2 regions of the Bacillus sp. NMTD17 genome follow, and region 2 is predicted to be linked to the other one. Evidence: predicted binding sites of a transcription regulator. Region 2 holds the regulator's gene; the other holds the start of a gene.
What was found. The regulator LexA, encoded in region 2, represses DNA repair genes until DNA is damaged. The targets are predictions, from matches to a motif close to CGAACATATGTTCG.
Positions count from the first base shown of each region.

Region 1: uvrB (excinuclease ABC subunit UvrB) is a predicted target of LexA. The motif match lies at 3,130-3,143, and genes of this name have one in related genera.

Region 1 covers NZ_PVRH01000001.1:565,969-573,429, forward strand. Annotated here, with positions in the region: gene C6347_RS02810 (PEP/pyruvate-binding domain-containing protein) at 1-2,396, opposite strand, end outside; gene C6347_RS02820 (CsbA family protein) at 2,681-2,926, shown strand; gene uvrB (excinuclease ABC subunit UvrB) at 3,211-5,196, shown strand; gene uvrA (excinuclease ABC subunit UvrA) at 5,204-7,461, shown strand, end outside.
Region 2 covers NZ_PVRH01000002.1:32,901-40,361, forward strand. Annotated here, with positions in the region: gene C6347_RS05285 (DUF896 domain-containing protein) at 54-284, opposite strand; gene C6347_RS05290 (YneB family resolvase-like protein) at 354-1,001, opposite strand; gene yneA (cell division suppressor protein YneA) at 1,019-1,330, opposite strand; gene lexA (transcriptional repressor LexA) at 1,490-2,110, shown strand; gene C6347_RS05305 (hypothetical protein) at 2,158-2,595, opposite strand; gene C6347_RS05310 (IseA DL-endopeptidase inhibitor family protein) at 2,890-3,432, shown strand; gene C6347_RS05315 (STAS domain-containing protein) at 3,466-4,314, opposite strand; gene C6347_RS05320 (NucA/NucB deoxyribonuclease domain-containing protein) at 4,462-4,842, opposite strand; gene C6347_RS05325 (trypsin-like serine peptidase) at 5,111-6,019, opposite strand; gene C6347_RS05330 (bifunctional cytochrome P450/NADPH--P450 reductase) at 6,208-7,461, opposite strand, start outside.

The DNA of each region.
Region 1 (7,461 bases), on a different contig from region 2:
ATAGCTGAATGAGACAAAATGCCTCCAGCATCGGTTATGACTGCTTTTGCATCTCTAAATAAGCTCGTCCATAAAGGTGTGGTTGTTTTGCAAACTAAAATATCATCCTTTTGAAATTGTGAGAATTCCTCAGCACATGTAATGACTTTTACTCTTCCAGAAACAATACCGCTAGATGCGCCAATTCCATAGATCATATCGTTTGTGTTATTTTCATTTTCTCTTAATGAACCGAGCATTTTTTCCACTTGCTGTAATTCAGCTTCAGTTGGGGTGCCCATATAAGCTGGTGGTTGAATGTCTTCATTTTCTTTCATTTCGATTTTTCTTTGTGCAATGACCGTATCGAATGTTGTAGACGTTGTGAGCGCTGTGTGTACCTCCTCATCGTAGAGATACCATAGATCTTCTTGATGAGGAATCGCTCCTTTTTGTACAAGAAGTTCGCCAATTTTTAATAGATATACTCTGGCTTTAGCATCTAACATGGCATCAATGTAGAAGTGATGATCATCACGGATATTAGCGGCCTGTAGGGCAAATTGATAAAGTGTCTCAAATTTTGTTTTAAACGCTTCATCCTTCACTTGGCTCATAAAATGTTCATATGTCTCTTGTCTTTTGATGACGGCTTGTGCAAATTCTTCATCAAAATCACATTGGTATTGAATGTTGTTTCTGATGATATCTAGTATAAACTCAGGGTTTTCCACCCATGTTTCTTCCGTAAGGTCATGACTTTTAACAGATCGCCAGCCATAGACTTGAAGAAACTCCTCTAATTCCAAAATGAAGTGTCTGCCTTTTTCCGAGTGATTGAGTGCATCAAGCAGCTCTGGGTTCTTTTCATGCTTCATAAATGCTTGATGAAGTTCAGGATCTTGAAGGACACTCTTTGCAAAATCAGAAAGCTTCTTGTCTGTTTCAAGAGATTTGTTCATCACGCCTATCAACATCTCATGCAGCAGGACCACTTGTGATTGATCACCAGTATATGTCACAAGCATGTCTTCGATCATAGCTGATAGAATAACTTGTGGTATGACAATATCAAAATGATCATCATATGCTTGTATATAAAAAGCCTTTAATTCTTCAAAGCCGATGATGGCTTCTTCAATGGTCATAGGTTCCTTCATTTGGCGATCGATTTTTTCGTAAAAGGGAAAGAAATTTTCCTCTAAAATCTCATACATACGTTCACTTAAATGCGGAAATAACTCAAATATGCGCTCATCAAAAACTGGCGCAGCTTCTGCACTCGTTTCAGGCAGTGACGGTGCTGAGTACAGGTGGCCTCTATAAAGCTTGATATTTTTAATATTCAGATCAGGTACTTGATATTTTTCACCATTTTTCTTCATTCCGCTTTTTAATGCTGGGATGATCAGACTTGAGAAGAGAGGACTTGTTGGGCCCGGCATATGATCGTCCATTGAGATCCAGAAATCCTGCAGCTCATCTGGCTGCATTTGAAAAGAAACACCTGCTGTTTCATCTGCTGCTTTTGGGAGAGCTGCGGTAATCGGCCTGGCTTGAAGTAAATAAAATGTGCCATTTGTTATTCCAAATTCGATATCGACTCCATGTCCATAAAGTGCTTCTACTTGTTTGGTGATTTGCGTCATTTCTTCTAATTGATCATCATTCAGGCAAAATTGCCCAGCCTTTTCCTCCGTTACTGCTTGTTCTATGACACCCTCTTGATAAGGAACAATTTGCAGCTCTTTCGTTCCAAGTGATTTTTCAATAGAAAGTGTCTCTTTGTCTACAATAAATGTGTCTGGTGTCACAAGCCCGGAGACGATTGCTTCTCCTAGTCCGTAGCTTGCTGTCAGCATCATTTCATTTGTTTTTCCCGATACGGGATTCTCACTAAAGATGACTCCGGAGACGTCAGAATGGATCAATCCTTGAACGACAACAGCCATGAGCGGCATCTCTTCCTCGTTTTCATCCATCTCTTCCTTATATTCTGTCACTCTCGCTGCAAAATAAGAAGACCAGCATTCTTTGACAGCCTGTAAGAATTCTTCATTTGTTTTGATATTTAAATAGGTCTCGTACTGTCCTGCAAATGAGGCGCCTTCGAGATCTTCAGCAACAGAAGAGGATCGAACTGCAACTGAGGGATAAGTCTTCCGCAATGATTGAAAGGACGAAAGGAGTTCTGCTTCCATTTGAGAAGGAAACGATGCTTCTTTGATTTTGTGAGCAAGGTTTTGTTCAGTTGGATGCAGGTTGTGATATGAAAGAAAGCTTGAAAAGCTGTTGGTTTTGATAATAAATCCATCTGGGACTGGCAGTCCGTGATTGTTTAATTTAATTAAATTCAGGCCTTTTGCCCCTGCGAGTGCTGCGGATTCTTCAGCCGCATGAAATAAAACTGAATACATGGGAATGCCCCCTTATCCAAATAGCCAATGATTTGTATATCTCTCTATAGTTTTTAAAATGATAGTGCGCACTATCATTTTAATCATAGGATGTATTGGATGTTACTGTCAAAGACGGAAAGACCTATCTTTACAAAGGGGACATTCTCACTAATTTCCTTCTATATCTATAACAAAAGTCTCCGAACAGAAAGAAAAATAGGTGAAATTGAGAACTGTGAATTGTTCAATATGCCAATCTTTACTATAATCAAGGAAGTAGACCAAGAAGAGGGAGGGTTTTTGTGATTACAAAAGCCATATTTGCACTTGTTTTTCCTTTCCTGCTCGTTATTTTATTTTCAAAGGTTACTTATAATCATTATGTGGGCATTGCATTAACAGCAGCGCTTTTATTTGCCTCGTACATGAAGGGCTATACAGAAACCTACTTTATTGTGGGATTAGATATAATTTCTTTAGTAGCTGGGGCATTATATATGGCTAAAAAAGAAATTGAAAAAAGAGAAAAGGCTGAAAAACATCATTGATGTCATCATCAAGAGCGTGCTAGGCCGAAAGGTGACGTTTTTTAAGCTGTGCTTACGAATTCTAGTGAGTGCAGCTTTCTTTTTGTGCTCATCGAATATCTCTCACCAAAATGTTCCATACTGAAAGGAAGGTTTTCGTAAGAGGGTTATTTGCCATTGAAGAGAGGGTATGACTGTATTGGAAATAAAAATCAAGTAAGAGCCGAACTTTAGTTCGTATTTTTGTGTTCTTTTATGATAATATATTCATTAGATAGATTTCGTAACGAAACGGAGGCTTTGATGTGAGTGACCGCTTTGAATTAGTTTCTAACTATCAGCCCCAAGGAGATCAGCCGAAGGCGATTGAAAAGCTTGTTGAGGGGATCCATCAGGGGAAACAGCATCAAACGCTGTTAGGTGCTACAGGTACGGGAAAGACCTTTACTGTATCCAACCTGATCAAAGAAGTGAACAAACCGACACTTGTCATTGCGCATAACAAGACACTTGCCGGTCAGCTATACAGCGAGTTCAAGGAATTCTTTCCGAATAATGCTGTCGAATATTTTGTGAGTTACTATGATTATTACCAGCCAGAGGCGTATGTGCCTCAGACTGATACATTTATTGAAAAGGATGCCAGCATCAATGATGAGATTGATAAGCTGAGACACTCCGCTACTTCCTCGTTATTTGAGCGGAGAGATGTCATCATCATTGCCAGTGTGTCCTGTATTTATGGCTTAGGTTCGCCAGAAGAATACCGAGAGCTTGTGCTGTCTTTACGTACTGAAATGGAGATTGAACGCAATCAGCTTCTTCGTAAGCTGGTGGACATTCAGTATTCTCGTAATGATATAGATTTTCAGCGCGGAACCTTCAGAGTACGAGGAGACGTCGTTGAAATTTTTCCTGCTTCACGTGATGAGCATTGTATCAGAGTGGAGTTTTTCGGTGATGAAATTGAACGTATTCGTGAAGTGGATGCACTGACTGGAGAAATACTCGGTGATCGTGAACATGTGGCTATTTTCCCAGCATCTCACTTCGTCACAAGAGAAGAAAAAATGGAAAAAGCAATTATTAATATTGAACAAGAGCTTGAGGAGCAGCTCGAAAAGCTTCGAGATAATGGAAAATTGCTAGAAGCGCAGCGCCTTGAGCAGCGGACAAGATATGACCTTGAGATGATGAGAGAAATGGGCTTTTGTTCAGGAATCGAGAACTACTCAAGGCATCTGACCTTGCGCCCTCCTGGTTCAACACCTTACACATTGCTTGATTATTTCCCAGATGATTTTATGATTGTTGTCGATGAGTCACACGTGACGATCCCGCAAATCCGCGCGATGTACAACGGGGACCAAGCAAGAAAGCAAGTGTTGGTTGATCACGGATTCCGTCTGCCTTCAGCACTTGATAACAGACCGCTCACCTTTGATGAGTTTGAAAAGCATATCAACCATATTGTGCATGTATCTGCCACTCCTGGTCCTTATGAGCTTGAGAAAACCCCAGAGGTTGTGGAACAAATTATTCGTCCAACAGGTTTACTTGATCCAATCATTGAAGTGCGTCCGATTGAAGGTCAAATTGATGACTTAATTGGAGAAATTCATGCTCGGATTGAGAAAAATGAGCGTGTGCTCGTGACTACGCTGACGAAGAAAATGTCTGAGGATCTCACAGATTACTTAAAAGAGATCGGAATCAAGGTCAATTATCTGCATTCAGAAATTAAAACCCTTGAGCGGATTGAGATTATTCGAGATTTACGTCTCGGAAAATATGATGTGCTTGTGGGAATCAACCTTCTTCGTGAAGGACTGGATATTCCAGAGGTGTCGCTCGTGACGATTTTAGATGCGGATAAAGAAGGCTTTTTACGCTCTGAAAGATCCCTCATCCAGACGATTGGCCGTGCAGCGAGAAATTCAGAAGGCCGGGTCATTATGTATGCAGATAAAATGACCAAATCAATGGATATTGCGATTCAAGAAACGAAGCGCAGACGAGAGCAGCAAGAGGCGTATAATGAGAAATTTGGGATTACTCCGCAAACCATCCATAAGAAAATCAGAGATGCCATTAAGGCAACAAAGATACATGAGGAATCGGAAGAATATGAAACAAATGCAGCACCAAAGCTGTCAAAAATGAGCAAAAAAGAACGAGAAAAAGTGATCGAAAAGGTCGAGATGGAAATGAAAGATGCAGCAAAAGCGCTTGATTTTGAAAAAGCAGCAGAATTAAGAGATCTATTGCTAGAGCTAAAAGCGGAAGGATGATTGCCTGATGGCTATGGAACGAATAGAGGTGAAAGGTGCTAGAGCCCACAACCTTAAAAATATTGATGTGAATATCCCGCGTGACCAGCTAGTGGTCATCACGGGTTTATCTGGTTCAGGAAAATCGTCTCTTGCCTTTGATACCATTTATGCAGAGGGTCAGCGCAGGTACGTTGAATCTCTTTCAGCGTATGCGCGCCAATTTCTCGGTCAAATGGATAAACCGGATGTAGATGCCATTGAAGGTCTTTCCCCGGCGATTAGTATTGACCAGAAGACGACGAGCCGGAACCCTAGATCAACGGTTGGAACCGTTACTGAAATCTATGATTATTTACGTCTCTTGTATGCTCGAGTCGGGAAACCTATTTGTCCGATACATGGAATTGAAATTACGTCCCAAACGATTGAGCAGATGACAGATCGTATTTTAGAATATCCAGAAAGAACGAAATTGCAAGTGCTTGCTCCGGTTGTATCTGGCCGCAAAGGAACACATGTCAAAGTACTTGATCAAATTCGAAAGCAGGGCTATGTTCGAGTAAGAGTCGACGGAGAGATGGAAGATCTGTCAGAAGAGATCGAGCTTGAAAAGAACAAGAAGCATTCCATTGAAGTCGTGATTGACCGAATCGTGGTGAAGGAAGGCGTTGCGGCTCGGCTGTCTGACTCCCTTGAAACGGCGCTGCGACTAGGTGAAGGCCGTGTGATGATTGACGTGATTGGACAAGAAGAGCTGTTATTCAGTGAACATCATGCTTGTCCGCACTGCGGATTCTCTATTGGTGAGCTTGAGCCGAGAATGTTTTCATTTAATAGTCCTTTCGGTGCCTGCCCGAGCTGTGATGGGCTTGGCTCTAAACTAGAAGTTGACCCTGAGCTCGTCATTCCTAATAAGGATTTGACGTTACGACAGCATGCTATTGCCCCATGGGAGCCGCAAAGCTCACAATACTATCCTCAGCTTCTTGAGGCAGTATGTACACATTACGGCATCGACATGGACATTCCAGTGAAGGATATACCGTCGCATTTATTCGATAAAATTTTATATGGCAGCGGCTCTGAACGGATTTATTTTAAATATGAAAATGATTTTGGTCAGGTACGTGAAAATGAAATTGAATTTGAAGGCGTTCTTCGTAACATTGAGAGACGCTATAAGGAAACCAGCTCTGATTATATTCGTGAGCAAATGGAAAAATATATGGCCAATCAGCCATGTCCGACATGTAAAGGATATCGTCTGAAAAAAGAAACGCTTGCGGTTCTGATCAATGGCAAACATATCGGAGAAATCACTGATTTGTCTGTCTCTGATGCCCTTGATTTATATGGTGAAATCGAGTTGTCTGAGAAAGATTTGCAGATTGCCCAGCTCATTTTACGTGAAATCAAAGAACGATTGTCTTTCTTAAATAATGTGGGATTAGATTACCTCACATTGAGCCGGTCAGCGGGCACACTATCCGGCGGAGAGGCGCAGCGGATTCGTCTGGCGACTCAAATCGGGTCAAGGCTGACAGGTGTTCTTTATATATTAGATGAACCATCCATTGGTCTGCATCAGCGTGACAATGACCGGTTGATCGGGACATTGAAAAACATGCGTGACATCGGGAACACCCTCATTGTCGTAGAGCATGATGAGGATACGATGCTGGCCGCTGATTATTTGATTGATATTGGACCTGGAGCAGGAGTTCATGGAGGAGAAGTGATTTCAGCTGGGACGCCGGAAGAAGTCATGAAGGACAAGAAATCTTTAACAGGACAATATTTATCGGGTGAGAAATTTATTCCGCTGCCGATCGAAAGAAGAAAGCCTGACGGCCGCTACATTGAGATCAAAGGTGCAAAAGAAAACAACCTGAAAAACGTCAATGCGAAGTTTCCTCTAGGCGTCTTTACAGCTGTGACCGGTGTGTCCGGCTCAGGGAAAAGTACGCTTGTGAATGAAATTCTATTAAAATCACTTGCGCAAAAACTGCACAGAGCGAAGGCGAAGCCAGGACAGCACAAAGAGATCAAAGGAATGGATCACTTAGATAAGGTGATTGATATTGATCAATCTCCAATCGGCCGTACGCCGAGATCCAATCCAGCTACGTATACAGGCGTATTTGATGATGTGCGGGATGTGTTTGCACAAACCAATGAAGCAAAGGTACGAGGCTATAAAAAAGGCAGATTCAGCTTTAACGTCAAAGGCGGACGCTGTGAGGCGTGTCGTGGAGATGGCATTATTAAAATCGAAATGCACTT
Region 2 (7,461 bases):
AAAAAAGATGAGAATATACTTCCCATCTTTTCAAAATTTAAGAAATCACAGACTTAGTGAAGGTTTTGATCTCTTTCTCTTTTTAATTTTTCTGGTGTGACATCGTTTCCTTCAGGATCAACGATTTTCACGGTTTTAAGTGTATTTTTCATAGAAGAACGAAAAGCTTTTAAATACTCTTCTCTCAATAGCTTTTGTTCTGTTTTTTCAGCGTCTGATAAACCGGTCTCTTTCGACTTTTTTGAAAGCTCATTGATTCTTGCAAGCTGCTTTTTAGAAATCATGACAAACTCCTTTAAAACATTTTCTCTACATACTACTAAATATCAATCACTTTGACAACAAATCAAGCTTTAGGTGGTCAGACCTTTTTCATATTCTTGATACCTTCTATGGACCGTTGCTTTTGAAATGTCAAAACCTAGTGCCTGAAGAGTTGCTGCAATTTCTGCGAATGTCATGTTGTTTTTTCTTAATCGAACAATTTCTGAAATCGGCACTTCAATACGCTCACGGCCAGGCGCATGATCCTGCTGTTTTAAATTCAGTTCGGGCTGATACCCGCGCTCAACAGCTCTTCTCATTCCCCGCTTGATTTTCAGGTTATGAATTTTTCGTTGATACTCTTCAACTACTCCTACGATCTCAATAACCATTTCATCTGCTTCTGAAAGCTCAAGCTCGCCTCTATGAAACGTACTGTACACCTTTACGTTCTCTTTAAAAAGACAATGAAGAAGCGCAATTTTTGCTTGTCCTCTTCCGAGACGCGTTTCATCCTGGATAAGAACGGCATCAATTGACTCTTCTTTTAGTGTAGCTAGCATATCAAACACACCATCACGATCTAGATCATATCCGCTTGCTTTTTCTTTGATGACTTTCACCACATTCATCTTGTGCATAGCAGCTAAAGCCAGCAGTTCTTCTTCTTGTCTCTTCAGCGAGGTTTCCTGCTCTTCTTTGACAGTGCTTACTCTCGCATAGATGATTGCATTCATGACTTCAATCGACCTTTCTATTGTACTGTTGCAAGTTGATATACGACTGGATGCTCTTTTTTGACTGGTATGACAAGAATGTCACCAGGCTGGATTTCCGTTGAAGCAAGATCATTGTGCTGAGTGACCCAGTCAATAAACGCATTTTTGTCGATTGATTTGCTGTCGTTTACTTGATCAGCTAACCCCCAAAGAGTATCACCTGATTGAACCTCTATTTTAACATACTGATTTGGATCATTATGGCTTGTGACTGCAATAAGTGAGAGAAATATGCCAACGATGAATGAGAATACCCCAATAAAAATAATAGATTCTTTTAACCTCATAATGTCATCTCTCCTAACAGAATATGTGTTCGCTCTTTCTGTCACTCATTATAAATACGAACAAACGTTTCTGTCAAACGTTTTTTTCGAACCTATGTTTGTACTGTTAGGAAAAACATGCTATAATTTCTTTAAAATTGACGTTTTGAGGTGCAAAAGATGACGAAGCTATCAAAAAGACAACTCGATATCCTGACATTCATCAAAGAAGAAGTAAAAAGTAAGGGCTATCCCCCATCCGTTCGTGAAATTGGAGAAGCTGTCGGTCTAGCATCCAGTTCAACGGTTCATGGACATTTAGCTAGACTAGAAACAAAGGGCTTAATTAGAAGAGACCCAACAAAACCTAGAGCGATCGAAGTACTAGATGAAGAGGAAATGAATATTCCTAAGAGTGCTGTAATGAACGTACCAGTCATCGGAAAAGTAACAGCAGGCCTGCCTATTACGGCTGTTGAGAATGTAGAAGAATACTTCCCTCTTCCAGAGACTTTTGCAGCACCAGATGAACAAGTATTTATGCTTGAAATTATGGGAGAAAGTATGATTGATGCAGGAATTTTGGACAAGGACTATGTCATTGTGCGTCAGCAAAGCACCGCTAACAATGGAGATATTGTCGTCGCCATGACAGAGGAAGATGAAGCGACAGTGAAACGTTTCTATAAAGAAGATACACACTTTAGATTACAGCCAGAGAACCCATCTATGGAACCGATTATTTTACAGAATGTAAGTATACTAGGTAAAGTGATTGGCGTATTTAGAAATATTCACTAAAAAAAGCCGGTATTTCATCAGCTGCTGATGAGAACCGGCTTTTTCTTTTATGAACAAGAATATGCTAGAATACGCGAGCTTGGGAAGGAACCAAATGTAAAGTTTGGCCAAATAAAGCCAGTTGTTCTCCCGAAAGGCTGTGAGGATAGGACATACATTAAAAACACTTGACCGTTTCTCATGAACACAATCGTCCATCTTCTATTACATCCCGCTGCAAATTGAACAGATTGCTGGCCTCCACCTGTTTGCCCTGAAATAAGTGACTGCATGCTTTGAGGCTGTGATAATGCTTGCTGATACTGCGAAATGATATGCTGCGGCGGAGCTGGCGGAGCTGATCCGCTTGATCCGGGTCCAGTGCCTCCTCCTCCGATTGGAAACCCTGGAAATCCTCCAACTTGAGGAATAGGGAGTGATGGCCATCCTTGCATCTGCCTGTCATATGAGTAACCATTCCACATACCTTCATACGGATAATACATATTCAACACCACTTTCTTAGACATTCATCACGATAGTATATGTCATAAATGAAAAAGCGTGTTGAACGTCCAAACAAAAATTTTTCCAAAAAACGTTTTGTTCTTCTTTAGAACGGTTAAATAGTAGATATAAAGAAAAAATAAAAAAATGAAAACTTTTTGTCTCCCTCAAACGTTATATATATAGAAAGAAAAGAAATAAAAAACATTTAGATTTAATACTTGTAATATCACTGTAATTGTTGTAACATTTGTAACATAAGAAGTTTTCATTGAGAAAAGGAGGCAATCGCCTTGAAAAAATTATTCGTTTTATTAACTGCTATTATGCTTATGATGTCATTACAATCTACAACATTGGCCGCTTCTAAAAAACCAGCCGCTTTGACAAATAAAGAAGCGTTACATATTGCCCTTGACGCACGAGAACACTTTTGGAGTGCGATGTCAGGCTACAAAATTAATGAACATTCCGATTACAAATTAAAATCATTTAGCTATAAAGACATGACATACAACTATCTTTCTAAAACATTTGATACAAAGAAAAAACTAAACAGCTACCTATCTCAAGTTTTCACAAAAGATGCCATCAATCAAGGTTTAAAAGACTACCAGTTCATTGTTCATAAAGGAAAAATGGCTGTTCCAGTCGGTGACGGAGACAACATGCTTAATTGGGATAAAGCCACACCTAAACTTGTCTCTAAAAAACAAACGGTCCGCACATATGAATTCACCGTCCCAACACTTGATGGACGCAAAGTAAAACGAACTGTTACGTACGAAAAAGTACAAAAAGATTGGAAAGTCACAAAAATTGACGCTGTCATCTAAATAAGAAACCAGGCCATTCAATCGGCCTGGTTTTTATATTGGAGAAAATTCAGTCATGCGATCCAGCGCGTGAGCAAGTGATGATGCCGTGCGAAATTCATTAAAAGGAAGCCCAAGCTGCACGGCTGTTTGGGCAATTTCTGGTCTGATTCCTGAAATGGTCGTCTCTACTCCAATTAACCGAAGTGATGTGACAAGATCAAAGATTTGATGAGCCACCATTGTATCAATAATGACAACGCCCGATAAATCAATACATAAATGCTGTACGCCTTTTTGCGAGCACTGTTTCAGCGTATTTTCTAAAATCATCTTTGCTCTCGCTGTATCAATGTCACCTACTAACGGCAATAACGCAATATGATTTTTTAAGACAATGACAGGTGAGCTCAGCTCGTAAATCATGTCTCTTTGTGCCACGAGTTTCTTCGTTGTATTTTTCACATATTGCTGGATGAACACATGAATTGAAATATTAAACGCCTCTGAAATTAAATCATACCAATAAAAGATGCGGTCAATATCAATTTCATCTTGACGCTGCTTAATAAATTCTTTTAAGTAATGAAGGACCACTCTTTGATTGGACATGTATTCTCTCACAACATAATCTAATGGTGTGTTTAAATGCTTCGGGTCACTGGCTAAGTCTTCAGACCACTTTATAAACTCAGTATGTAAATACGTCTTGTCTTCAATAAGAGCACGTATAAAATGCTGGTAATAATCTTGATTTTGCCGTTTCAGCTCTGCTATGATGCTGGAATCTGTTGAACGATATATTGATTCTGGATCATTATCCTCAATTGATTCATACCAAGTTTCAGTCAGTTTCTCTGCATGTTGCATGAAAAAATCGTATAATGCACGGTTCTTATCCATAAGCATATGTCCCTTCACATTTTCTTCTTGTCAGTCTTTGTACCTTATAGATCCATTGTACCACTGAATCTTTTGTCCCTGCTAGCTCCAATACGCTCTGATCATCAACAAAAAAGGCACCTACTCACAGGTGCCTCTCTTCCAGTTTTATTTCACAATAAATAAAATTCTTTTCCCATCAGGATAACCGCTGATCTGGTGTCCAACCCATGAGCCTGCTCCCCTATTATCAGATGGGCTGACATATTGAACACTCGCACCTTTTCCTCCCTCAAGACAAACCGCCATCGGCCACTCATCCCGGTCAAAGCCAGGTTTAGTCGGAATTCCTTTTAATGATTCTTGCCTGCGGGCATCTGCTCCATTTCGGTCTATCGTACACACATCTGAATGCCCTTTTCGAATGGCTTCTTGAATATGGCTGCCTGTTTCAGGGTACCGTTCCTTTGGAAATTGAATGACATGATCATATCGATCCGCACCTTTTGCCGCATGTTTCTCCCCAAATCCACCTAACAACGTGCCCATCCATATCACAAAGCATAGGGCGGCACCAGTGATCCAGCCTCTTCTCATTTTCAAAAGTGTGAGACCTCCTCATTTTTCTCAAGCAGAATCTTGACTTAAAGGAAATGTGTCATTTTAATGTATGAGCGGTTCACGAATGACATGTGAAAAAAATGATGAGGCTGAGAACTCAATGAATCTCTCAAGCGTAGACAGATAGAAACCAGTGATTCTATCCATATAAAAAAGCTTGTCCCCTATGAAGGAAACAAGCTTTGTGCTCTAGCTTTTATTGCGCTTTTGCATAGTTGATAAATTCAACAAAGGCAGCTGTCGCTTTTGGACCGCCATTAATCGTTCCGTTTGAATACCCTGCGTTGTGAACCCCAACGATTTGCTGATTTTGATCTAGCATCGCTGAGCCTGAATTTCCGCTAAATGTATCAATCGTATAGTATGCGAGATTTGTATCTTCTCTTGTCACAGAACCTGACATCTCCCACTGCGACACCTTGCCAGTCGATCTCATTTTATCACCTGGGTATCCAGAAATTTTAATCGTTGTCCCAGTTAAGTTTGTCACCTGACGGATAGAGCGGTAACCGACCGTATTGCCAATGTTCGTATCTGTTTTGATCACGGCAAAATCATATTGGCTCGCGCCTGTATTGATATATCCGCTTGGTACATAGAACTCCGTCATGTTTGCTGAGCCATTCACCGCAGTACTATCGTTCATGCCTGGATACACCGATCCTTTTGCACTATAACTTCTCGATGCTGTATTGTACACGCAGTGCCCGTTTGTCAAAATTTTGTTAGGGGCAATGAGTGTCCCCGTGCAGCTTGAGCCGCCAAATGTAATATAAGCAATTGAATTATATGGTGCCACTCTTGTGTTTGTTACTTTTGTTCTACCATCGTCTCCAATGACGACTTTTGTTTGAAAGTCTTTTAAATATTTTGATAGTGGTTTTACTTTTTCGCCAACAGTAGAAGAAAGATCATCCACTTTGTCAAAGGATGAGGGGGATTTCGTATCATTGTGGAAATCACTTGAAGAGATCACCTTTCCATCAGAAGTCACCATGTCATAATCAGACGTTAGTACTGAATCCGATGTGGCATGGGCAAAACTAGGCACACTTAAAGCACCAAAAACGAGTAGAGAAGGGAGTAACATTTTCACCTTTTTCATCATATTCCTCCTTTATGTCCTATATCAAAAATCATACGATTGTTTCATATTGGAGTAAATGAGAGAATATTCTTATTTTTTACAAAATATTTCATTTTTAAATTAGGTGTTTTGTATCTTTCCAACCTTCATTCTATTGATCTCTCTGAAATAGAAAAAACCGCCTAATTGGCGGTCTTCCTAATTTTTCAGCTCCACACATCTTTTACATATCTATTGTCATTTGCAAGGGTTGTCAGCCAATTCTCAGCTGTTTCCTTCGAGCAATGTTTCTCGTTTTGATAGAGGTCGATAAGCGTAGCCTCTACGTCTGGTGCCATAACTTTTCCGTCCCCGCACACGTAAAGATACCCACCTTGGTCAAGTAACTTGATCAGCATGTCGCCGTCTTCTTTCAACAAATGCTGGACATATACTTTTTGCTCTTTGTGACGAGAATAAGCCCGGTGGATGTGAACAACTCCTTTTTGCGCTGCAAGCTGCATTTCCTCAAAATACAGATCATCTTCAAGAGGGTGACGGCAGCCAAAATATAGGTGAGCTTCGCCTAGTGGTTTTCCTTCCTTCTGCCACACTTCTCTTGCCTGAACAAACCCTCTAAATGGAGCGATTCCTGTACCCGGTCCGATCATGATCATCGGTACTTCAGATGAAGGTGGCAGCTGGAATCCTGCCTGCGCTTCGTGGAGGAAGCAGGCGACTTCTTCTCCTGCCTGCAGACCGCATAAATAGTTTGATGCGACTCCGGCATATTCTCCGCGGCCGCTCCACGCTTTACCTTTCACAACCGCCACTGTGATACTGACTCTTTTTTCTTCGACCTTTGGTGAGCTAGAAATTGAGTAATAGCGCGGCTTCAAACCTGGTAAAAGTGCTAAAAAGTGCACAAACGGCAGCTCACACGCTTCATATTGATCTAATAAGTCCAGCATGGTTACTCGTTTCTTTAAAACGGCTTCTTGATATGCTTCACCAGCCATTTGCTCAAGCTCCACGCGGTGAGGCGGACAAACTGTATATGCTGCGAGCTCTCTTAGCTGCGTACGTGTTGCAGGCTCTTGAAGCTCAACATGTGACGCAAGTAATTCTCTCATTTGAATCGGCTGATCTAAAGGTAAATGACTTGCTTCTTTCTGAGAAGAAAGCTTGATGTGCTGCTTAGGATCAAGATTGAAGCGATTGATCACCCGCTGCACGAGTGCATCACTATTTTTCGGAACAATTCCGATATGATCCCCTTCTTTGTATTGTTTCCCTTCAGGCAATTGCAGTTCAATATGTCTTGTTTGCCGCTCACTTTTTTCAGATTGTAATTCCTCATTTTTCAGTACAACAGCTGAAAAAGCACCATACGTTTTCGCCACAGGACGTTCTACTAGCTCATTTGTATTAACAACTGATAATTTTGGATTTTCCTTACCTTTCTCTTGGAAGGTGAGCTT